One region of the Psychrobacillus sp. FSL H8-0484 genome, then DNA from elsewhere that is predicted to be linked to it. Evidence: a T-box and tRNA genes for the amino acid it is inferred to sense, from the RefSeq annotation. Region 1 holds a T-box; the other regions hold tRNA genes.

Evidence for each region. The T-box of region 1 lies ahead of argS (arginine--tRNA ligase). A T-box ahead of a tRNA ligase gene usually reads a tRNA of that ligase, here a tRNA-Arg.
Region 2: it has a tRNA-Arg gene. The T-box ahead of argS (arginine--tRNA ligase) is inferred to sense a tRNA for this amino acid. The anticodon was not compared.
Region 3: it has a tRNA-Arg gene. The T-box ahead of argS (arginine--tRNA ligase) is inferred to sense a tRNA for this amino acid. The anticodon was not compared.

The regions. Positions count from the first base shown of each region.
Region 1 covers NZ_JBBOSZ010000001.1:516,173-519,818, forward strand. The annotation lists gene argS (arginine--tRNA ligase) at 348-2,012, opposite strand; T-box leader at 2,057-2,255, opposite strand; gene MHH81_RS02495 (hypothetical protein) at 2,365-2,535, shown strand; gene MHH81_RS02500 (hypothetical protein) at 2,704-3,153, opposite strand; gene MHH81_RS02505 (bifunctional metallophosphatase/5'-nucleotidase) at 3,536-3,646, shown strand, end outside.
Region 2 covers NZ_JBBOSZ010000001.1:2,829,612-2,833,257, reverse strand. The annotation lists gene MHH81_RS13780 (ABC transporter substrate-binding protein) at 1-517, opposite strand, end outside; gene MHH81_RS13775 (sigma 54-interacting transcriptional regulator) at 652-1,992, opposite strand; tRNA gene MHH81_RS13770 (tRNA-Arg) at 2,245-2,318, shown strand; gene MHH81_RS13765 (YitT family protein) at 2,501-3,079, shown strand; gene MHH81_RS13760 (amidohydrolase) at 3,227-3,646, shown strand, end outside.
Region 3 covers NZ_JBBOSZ010000001.1:2,835,482-2,839,127, reverse strand. The annotation lists gene rph (ribonuclease PH) at 1-706, shown strand, start outside; gene MHH81_RS13810 (XTP/dITP diphosphatase) at 703-1,305, shown strand; gene MHH81_RS13805 (metallophosphoesterase family protein) at 1,314-1,817, shown strand; tRNA gene MHH81_RS13800 (tRNA-Arg) at 1,893-1,966, shown strand; gene MHH81_RS13795 (aspartate aminotransferase family protein) at 2,311-3,630, opposite strand.

The DNA.
Region 1 (3,646 bases):
GACGTATTTGATCTACAAAACTTCCTACTAGTCATTTAAACTAGTAGGAAGTTTTTTGGAAGTATATGCATTTACACAAGTGTTGATTAACCAAAAGTACCCAGTAAATTGCTTTTTAAAATGGTAATAACACACTAGGCATACTATGTATAGGTGCTTTTGGATTGCTTGGAACTGAACGAGTTTTACACCATTACCTGGATTTCTTGATGCGGAGGGATGCGACAAAGTCGCATCCCTCCGCATTTTTTTCGGTAATCGTGTTAATAACTTATAACGTTTGTCCCCGTGTAATCAGGTATGTCATCGATAAGAGCATAATAGTAAAATTGCTTCTCTTTAAAGTGTTACATTTCACTTGGTGCTTTAATTCCAAGCAAGCGTAATGCTTCTTCTAATACAATAACGACGGACTGGACAAGTGTAATGCGATAAGGTAACTGGCTTGAATCACTCACTACTTGAACATTTCCGTAAAAAGAGTTGAATGATTGTGCTAAATCAATCGCATATTTTGCTACTAAAGATGGATCAAACTCATCAGTCGCACGTTTAATAATGTTTGGAAATTGTTGTAGTGATTTAATGACTTCCCACTCATAATTATTCACGTCTGTAACTTCAAACATGTCAACTTCATGCACTTTTCTTAAAATAGAACATGCTCTTGCATAAGTATATTGGATATAAGGTCCCGTTTCTCCCTCAGTTTGGAGCATTTTTTTCAAGTCAAATTCGATGTCATGCTTCCGGTGTTGTTTTAAATCACTAAAGATGATTGCACCGACGCCTACTTCTTTTGCTACTTCTTTTTTATTAACTAATAAAGGATTTTTTTCTTCTATCGTTGTTTCAGCTAGTAGAATTGCCTCGTTCAACACTTCTTCTAATAAAATAATTTTTCCTTTCCGAGTGGATAATTTTTTTCCATCTTTCAATATCAATCCAAAAGGAACATGATGCATAGTTTCCGACCAATCATAGTCCATTTTATTCAATACAATCTTTAATTGCGAAAAATGTAAGCTTTGTTCATTTCCGACAACATACAAAGATTTTTCGAAATGATAGTTCTTTTTTCTATGAATGGCAGCTGTGATGTCTCTTGTCGCATATAAGGTCGCACCATCTGATTTTTTAATTAAACAAGGAGGCATGTTTTCGCCAACATCAACGACAAGTGCACCATCCGATTCAATTAGGAGATTTTTTTGTTGTAACTCTTCTACAATTGGATCCATTTTGTCATTATAATAAGCCTCGCCTTGAAAAGAATCAAAAGCTACGCCAAGTAGGTCATATATTTTTTGAAATTCTTTTAACGATTCTGTTCGAAAGCCTTCCCAAAGCTCCAAAGCTTCGGAATCACCGTCTTCTAACGATTTAAATGCGGCTCTTCCTTTGTCATTTAGCGTGTCATCAATTTCAGCTTCCTCATGAAAACGAATGTAAAGAGATAGTAATGATTGAATAGGAGCTGCTTGGACTTTCTTTTCATCGCCCCATAATCGATAAGCTACTAGCAATTTCCCAAATTGTGTACCCCAGTCACCTAGATGATTAATTTTAATCGGTTGGTATCCATTTTTTTCGTGTAATAAAGCAATGGAATTTCCAATAACAGTGGATCTTAAATGCCCCATAGAAAAGGGCTTTGCAATGTTTGGTGAGGACATATCAATTGTAACAACACCACCGCCCCCTACATTCGAAGAACCATATTGATTTCCTTCCTTGTAAATGGTATTCAATACAGATGTCGTAAATTTTGTTCGTTTCATGAAAATATTCACATAACCTCCAACTGCTTCTACTTTTTCAATGTTTTCGTCCTGGATACTAGTAGCGAGTTCTTGCGCGATTAAACTAGGTGACTTTCTTTGTTTTTTTGCAAATGAAAAGCAGGGGAGTGCATAGTCTCCTAAATGTGCATATGCAGGCACCTCAATCATATGCTCCTCGATTAATTCCGTAGTGAAATTTTGAAGAATGTTTAAAACAGTCTGCTTCATTTAAATTCCTCCCTAAAAATAAAAAAGCCCTCGTCTCATTATAAAAATGAGACGAAAGCTTGAACTTCCGCGGTACCACTCAATTTGCCTATTTTAGGCCACTTTCTCCATAACGGTGAGTCTCCGGCTTTATTATAAAAAGCATCTCTAAAGTGCGGTTCACAACTCTTCTTAACTAGGCTTACACCATCCCTAGCTCGCTTGATTTTCCGATGTTGTTACTCTCTTTATCTAAGATATTGTAATTGAATGTACCAAATAGAAAAGTTAATGTCAATTTCTATATAGAAGAAGCTGCAATTAATTTAGGTGCGACGCCACTTACGGTTACTATACGATTATTGGCCCTCTTATGCTTCCAGGTATTGCTGCAGGATCGATACTAGTTTTCATAACAGTCATTAAAGAAGCTAGTGTCTCTATTTTACTTGCACCACCGGAATGGTCACCTATGAGCTTGGCTATCTTTCATAATATTTTGCGTGCGGAGTATTATTCTGCTGCATCAAGAGTAAAGAAATAATGAGGGAAGATCTTGAACTGGGGATTCATGAAGCAACACATTGAGTTTTCCCATTCATTCATATTCAGAATTGTGTTGAAGTTGTCTTGGTGCCAGGCACTTGTAAAATAACTGTAATACTATTAAAAAAAACTACCTGAAAATGTATTGAACATTTTCAGGTAGTGATTAAATTGTAACTGCAGCTACAATATTAACTAATTTTGAAGTAGGCTTGTTGTTTTCCCGTGGCTGTTCTTGAATAATCCAGTTAATTGAAAGAAGTTGTTTCAAAGAAGAAAGCTGTTGCTCATCGATATCTAAAAAATCCATTCCGTTTTCGTGAAGCTGATAATCACGTTCAGCAATTTTATCGTACTTCAATTTCAATAAGTTTTTAAGCCCGTTCATAGTAATGAACTTCACTGAGTATCCGTCCAATAAAATTGACTTAAATTTAGTTTTGTCTTCTTTAAACAATGTGATAAGTGCACTGAATCTATTATTAGGATATTCATTTTCCCACGTTCTAAGATCATTTTGTTCTAGTTTTGTAAGAATATCATCATTTGAAACGCCATTGCTTCGTAGGGTTTCTATCAAAAAAGCATCCATCATTGAAATTTTGTTGTTCTCCATTCTCATAATCCCCCTAAAAAATTAAATACATGCTAAGTAATTATAACAAAAATTCTTAATTGTTCAGTTCTTTTTACAAGAATAATTAAAATACTTCGACTATGCATTTGCTTAATCGAAGTATTTTGGGTTACTTATTTTATATTCTTGAATTTCCACTTCTTTGATTTAGCGTCGTAGTAAGCACCTTCAACGGTAGGTTTCTTACCTTCTGTAACGATAATGAAGTGGTCTTCGAATCCTGTTGTAATTTGCTTCTGTTTAGTATCAAAGAAAGCAATATTTTTCAATTTCAGATTGTTGAAGTATTATTTACTCGATTTAATAGAATTGTCAGAACATGATATAATGAGAGCATTAAATAGAAGAATTTTCGGAGGTAATGATGAGATTAAAGATTCTACATACAAATGACGTACATAGTAATTTTGAAAACTTCGCAAAAGTTGCCACGCTGATCAAGCAACATAAAGATGAGGATACAATTATTCTG
Region 2 (3,646 bases), 2.3 Mb from region 1:
CACCTGCTGACATTTGTACGACTGTTACATCCTCTTCTGTTAGTCCACCTTGTGCTAATGCCGTTAATGCAAGCATTTGGCTAGTTGAGCCTACTTCGAAAGCCATTTTTTTGCCTTTTAAATCTTTTACACTATTAATATCATTTTTTACAAGAATTCCATCGCCACCATATGAATCATCAAATAACCATACAACTTCAACTGGGATACCAGCACCGGCGAAAGTAACTTGCACGTCTAATGCTGTCGCCATGCCATCGACTTTTCCACCAGCTAAAGCAGCTTTACGTTCGCCCAAGCCTTCAATAACAGAAAGTTCTACATCTACACCATTTTTTTCGAAAAATCCTTTTTCTTCAGCTAAAAAGAGTGGTCCGTATCCTGTCCATGTAGGAAGGGTCACTTTTAACGGCTCAGAAGACTTTCCGTTTACAGGAATTGCCTCATCATTTTTCCCACAAGCTGTCAACGTAATTAATATCACAAGCGAACATACAACTAATAACCATTTCTTCATCCTTATTCCTCCAATTTATTTGATTTTAAAATCTGAAGCTTCTGAGTAAGAATTGCCGTTCAGAGCGATGTACTTGGACTAGAGCCTCCTTTACTGACTGGTTAAATGCCATCAATCTTGCAGTTAAGTTGATATCATTCGATTTCATCTCCTAACGGTGCACTAGAGTATTTTTTTAGCTTACGAACGACGGAAGGTTGGCTAATTCCTAAAGCATGTGCCATCTCAGTAGTAGTCTTATAGCGTTTTTGCGTATTCAACATTACTTTCTTCTCAACAAACTCCAATATATGTGGTAATGTCTGCCCATCCAATTCAATACCAATTTGCTCTCCTTCAGAAGGTTGGTATTGTAATGGTAAGTCTTGAAGAGTAATGATATTAGTTTCACTTCCGATGACAAGCCGTTCCATCACATTTTTTAACTCTCGGAAGTTTCCTTTCCATTCAAGCTGAAGCAGATGGATGTAGACATCATCCGCTAATTTCTTCTTGTATTGATATTTTTCATTTAGTTCCTGCAAATAAAGAGAAATAGCTTTTTCGAGATCTTCAGGTCTTTCGCGTAATGGTTTTAGATATATCGATGCAATATGAAGTATGTAGAATAAGTCTTTTCGAAACTTCCCTTGGTTCACTATTTCATCTAATGGTGTCTCACTAACTGCAATGATTCGAGTATTTGTTTGATTGTTTAAAAGATGGAATAGTATTGATTGCGAAGCAAGAGACAGTTGGTCAATTTCTTTTAAAACAAGTGAACCACCTGAAGCAAGGGAGAGATAACCTTGTGAATTAGAGTCAGGGCGTCCAGTGAAAGCGGTTTCAATGATTGCGTCAGGTATAGTGCTGCAATTCACCTCTATAAATGCCCCTTCTCTTTGCCTGCTTTGTGAATGAATAAACTTTGCTAATGATGTTTTACCAACACCATGCTCTCCTTGAATGACAACAGAAGCATCGATACGTGCTACTTTAAGTGCTGTTTTTATCGCGTATGCGGAAGATTGACTTTCCATTATGGAACCGTCGATTTGAATATGCTGATCACGTAAATGAGCAAGCTCTTCTTTTACTTTGGACATTTCAGTTTCTAAATCTTGTAAATACTCTTTCATAACGATCAGTTCAGAAAGCTCGTAAGAATAACTAATTACGAATTCCACTTCACGCTTCTCATTGAAAAGTGGAATACCTGTAATTAACACTTTTCTACCTGATGGAGTCATTTGAACTGTCACGATTTTCTTTCTCTTATTCACCACTTCAGGAGTAATAGCTGGTGAGAAAATCCCTTGAGCTTGTAAGTCTAAAACGGACTTACCTAAAAGTTCTGAAGGAGACATTCCATAATGCTCGCCACTTATATGCGTAACTTTTATAATTTTTCCTTCTCGTGTAGTAATAATGATATCTTCGTCATGGGTATCCATGATTTCTTCATCTGTATTTGGAAGTAGGTGCATTGAATTCATAATTAACCTCCTTTTATTCATTCTTGTATAAAACTATACAATACTGAATAATCTTATTACAAGTAAAATTTAAAATATTCTTATAATTAAAGTTGTTTTATGAGCTCATAGTGCGATGAGATGGCGTTGGAGTAAACAAAAAAAAAAAAATGTAAAATAGGCTTGTAAAATATTGAATTTCCATTATAATATGAAAGTAGCTAATTTTGGTTGAGCACTTGTCAGTGCGTAGATTTGACCAAAAATACATAAGTCTCAGTAGCTCAGCTGGATAGAGCAACGCCCTTCTAAGGCGTCGGTCGGGAGTTCGAATCTCTCCTGGGACGTAAATAAAATAAGTAAAGAAAAGGCTGTACATGTTGTTAAACAACATGTACAGCCTTTTTTCTGTTTTCTTTTAAAGTATGTACATTATTCACTTTGGATAAATAGATAAATGGATTTTTATACATCTTGAGTTAGGTTATTTCATAAATTAAATACAGATCCAATTCTTGGAGGAATTTAAATGTATTTTGTGAAAAAAAGCATCGTCATTGTTATCGGTAGCATCCTTATATCTTTAGGGATAAATCTTTTTTTAGTTCCTTATAAGGTATTGGATGGGGGGATTATTGGAATTGGATTAATTTTAAATTATTTATGGGGTCTGAAAGCTGGACTTACAATTATAGTTTTAAGCATCCCTATATTTATTATTGCTTGGGTCTCTTATAGAGATTATTTCTATAATAGTTTACATGGCATGATTACATCTTCTCTTTTTATAGACTTCCTAAAAACAAATGACTCGCTATTTCCGATTAATCCTGTGTATAGCTCGATTCTAGGAGGGGTCTTAGTAGGAAGTGGTATAGGCTTAATGCTTCGATTTCGGACGAGTACAGGAGGTACGGATCTGATTGCGCAGTTCCTAAGTGATAAGACTGGTATAAATGTGGGGATACTCATTTTCTTCATTGATTCATTTGTAATATTGCTTGGAGGTATTTTATTATCGACCGATACATTGTTTCTCTCCGTTATTACAATTATGTTTGTTGCTCTTACAACTAGTTTATTTACTAGAAATGTAGTTCAAGCTTGAACAGTTTTTAATTGATGTAATTCCAATCGTTCTATTGATTTCGGTTTTTTCATATAATTTTCTCAAACACATAATAATTTTGAATATTTAAAATATTAACTTAAATATGGTGATAATACTTTAGAAATAAAAGGAGAGTAATTGACTTTGAAAACCATCTATATCAATGGAAATATATATACGATGAATCCTAACGAACCAATGGCACAATCTATTGTTACAAGTAATGAAAGAATTGTTGAGATAGGCAATGACGAAGATATGCTTCTTCAATGGGGGAGAAATGGAACAACAATTATTGATTTAGAAGGAAGAACCGTCCTTCCAGGTTTAATAGATAGTCACCTCCATATTTCGAGTGTAGGCATTAATTCGCAAGAGTTAGATCTTACTGGCGTAAATTCAAGAGATAAACTATTGGCTGCAGTTAGAGTAAAAGCAGCATCCATACATCCTGAAGAATGGATATTAGGTCGTGGATGGGATGAAAATATTTTTCCGGATAAACGAATTCCAACTATAGAAGAACTTGATTATGTTGCACCTTATTCTCCTCTTTTCTTGCCA
Region 3 (3,646 bases), 2.3 Mb from region 1:
GGATTATTTAATGCATCCAGAAGGTTCTGTTTTAATAACAGTAGGACGAACTAAGGTTATTTGTAATGCGACGATTGAAGATCGTGTACCCCCATTTTTAAGAGGACAAGGTAAAGGATGGATCACAGCGGAATACTCTATGCTCCCACGTGCCACAGAATCACGTACGCAACGTGAGTCTTCCAAAGGGAAAGTAACTGGTCGTACAATGGAGATCCAACGTCTTATTGGACGAGCATTGCGCTCCGTAGTTGATTTAGAAGTCATTGGAGAAAAAACGATTTGGATTGATTGTGATGTTATTCAAGCGGACGGTGGAACTCGAACAGCAAGTATTACAGGAGCATTTGTTGCTTTAACGATAGCCCTTGGAAAGTTATATGACAAGAAACAACTTCCTAAATTTCCGGTACGTGAGTATTTAGCTGCGACAAGCGTAGGAGTAATTGAAAACGTAGGAGTTGTTTTAGATTTAAATTATGAGGAGGATTCTTCTGCTTCTGTTGATATGAATATTGTCCAAACAAGCAACGGGGAATATGTAGAGCTTCAAGGAACTGGTGAAGAAGCGACGTTCTCTAAAAAGGAATTGTTGGAGTTATTGGAGTTTGGTGAAATTGGAATTCAACAACTGATGGCTATCCAACGTGAGGCACTAGGACAACTAGCATCTAAAATCGGGGAGAAAGGATTTGATTCCGAATGAAAAAAATTATTATAGCGACGAAAAATAAAGGAAAAGCAAAAGATTTTGAAGCACTTTTTGGTCCACTTGGGTATGAAGTGTTAACTCTACATGATGTAGCGGAAGAGATGGACGTAGAAGAGACGGGAACAACTTTTGAAGAGAATGCTCTATTAAAAGCGACAGCGCTTGCTGATCACTTGCAAACAATTGTCATTGCAGATGACAGTGGACTTGAAATTGACGCCTTAGACGGCCGTCCAGGCATCTATTCTGCAAGATACGCAGGCGAAGAGAAAAGCGACGAAGCAAATATCGATAAAGTGTTAGAAGAACTTAAAGATGTGAAAGATTTAGAACGATCTGCTAGATTTGTTTGTGCAATAGCTGTGGCTTCTCCTACGAAAGAGCCGTTTACTGTAAGAGGTACTTGTGAAGGTATGATTGCTACAGAAAGAAAAGGGAATAATGGTTTCGGTTATGACCCAATATTTTATGTTCCATCTGAGAAAAAGATGATGGCTGAGCTTTCAGGAGAAGAAAAAGGGGCTATTTCACATCGAGGAAATGCGATCAAACAGCTTGCTTCTAATTTAACTGACTTGCTACAAGATGCGTAGGTCTGGGAATGAAATTATTAGTACTTAGCGATACTCACCGAGATACAGAGACGATGGAGCAAGTAATTCAGCATTGCCAGGATGTAGATGCGGTTATCCATTGTGGCGATAGTGAATTAGATGCTGCTTATTTTGAAGGTACATCCATTCATATTGTTCGTGGAAATTGTGACTTTGATGAGCTTTTTGAGGATGAAGCTTTATTCGATTTAGCAAATAATAAAGTATTTGTGGTTCATGGCCATAAGCATAACGTAAAATCAACTCTTATGCCCCTTAACTATCGAGCACAAGAGGTACAAGCATCGATCGTATGCTTTGGTCATTCACATTTACTCGGTGCAGAATTGCAAAACGGCATCCTGTTTGTGAATCCAGGCAGCTTACATAAGCCTCGAGGGCGTAAAGAAAAAAGCTATGCAATCATTCAAAAACTGGAGAATGCATGGAGTGTTCTATTCTATACCGATGAACATAAGCTATTAGAACAAGTAAATCTTAACTTTATTTGAAATGTGGTTGACTTTCACTTGTGATCGTTATATAATAAATCTTGTCTTTCCTAACTGTATGGTGGGGGAGTACTTGTCTCAGTAGCTCAGCTGGATAGAGCAACGCCCTTCTAAGGCGTCGGTCGGGAGTTCGAATCTCTCCTGGGACGTATCGAAGTAAATCACAACTAATAAAGAAGAAAAAAATCCGCAAACGTTGTTACAACAATGTTTGCGGATTTTTTTATTTCGTAAAATCATTAAAAACAATGCAAGAAAAGAATGGATACTACACAAATGCAAGAAATGACTAGAAAGTTGTTATTCGGTCACATTTTTTTCTATACGATTAGAAAATGCCATATACGGTCAGAGATGAAAATGTTGATCACGATGGTGTGGTCTGACTGTGGTCTGACTATTTAAATTTAGTTATTTTGAATTCATTCCTTTAAAAAGAATTATGATAATTTTAAAAGGAAATTAATTTCACTGTGATAGAGGAGAGTGTACCTTACTTCAAGCTTAGTAACGATGCTTCATACTCCGTTAATGCTTCATCTAGCATTTGTAAGCCTGCGTCAATTTGTTCTTTTGTAACAATTAATGGTGGAATCATTCGAATAACCTCACCATGATTTCCGCATAGATAGAATAAAACACCTTTTTGAAGAGCTAAATCAAGAATTTTTAATAATCCTTCTCCGTTAGGACCACCAGTTTTAATATCAATAATTTCAATTCCAATCATTAAACCGACCGCACGAATACTTCCTATAACACTATGGCGTTGTTTAATCATTTCAAGTTGCTGAACTGCATAATTTCCCATTTGTCTTGTATTTTCTAATAGATTTTCTTCTTTCATTATTTCCAATGTAGTTAGTGCGACAGAACAAGCAATTGGATTACCACCGAACGTTGTACCGTGACTACCAAGTGGCCATTGTTTCATTAGTTTATTAGAAGCAACGGTTGCACTTAAAGGTAGGCCAGATGCGATTCCTTTTGCTATTGCCATAATGTCTGGGGTAACATCAAATGTTTGTGCAGCAAACCAATCGCCCGTTCTACCAAATCCAGTTTGGACTTCATCAAATATAAGCAAAATCTGGTGACGATCACATATTTCTCGCACTTTTTTCAGCCAACCTTTAGGTGGAACAACATAGCCACCTTCTCCAAGAACAGGCTCTAGAATAACGCAAGCCACTTCTTCAGGTGTTACTTGGTGGCTAAATAAGGAAGCGAAATCTGCTTCTAATTTATCGATGACATAAGTCTCCGGATCCGTACCAGGTGGGCATGCTTTCGTATTTGCATAAGGTATTTGATATGTAAGGCCTGATGGTTGCATAAATTTGCGATATTTACTTTTAGAAGTTGTTACACCCAACGCTCCTAATGAGCGCCCGTGAAAACCGCCAGTAAATGAAACCACATATGGACGTTTTGTCACATACTTCGCGAGTTTAAGAGCACCTTCTATTGCTTCTGTTCCACTATTAGCGAAGAAAAAGCAGTCCAAATCACCAGGCATAATCTCGGCAAGTTCATCTGCTAATCTTAAAATAGATTCATACATTATTACTCCTGATGGGCCGTGCATTAAACCGTCAGCAGCATCTTTAATAGTTTGAACAACCTTTGGGTGGCGATGACCGACATTTGTTACGGCAATGCCAGATGTAAAATCTAGATATTTCTTTCCATCTACACCGAAGTAGTAACATCCTTCTTCTTTCACAACGGGTAAATTTGGGTGATCCTTGGCCATACTCGGTGCTAACCGATTCGGCATGTTTTGTACAAGATGATCCCATTTGTTTTCCATACACTTGACCTCCATA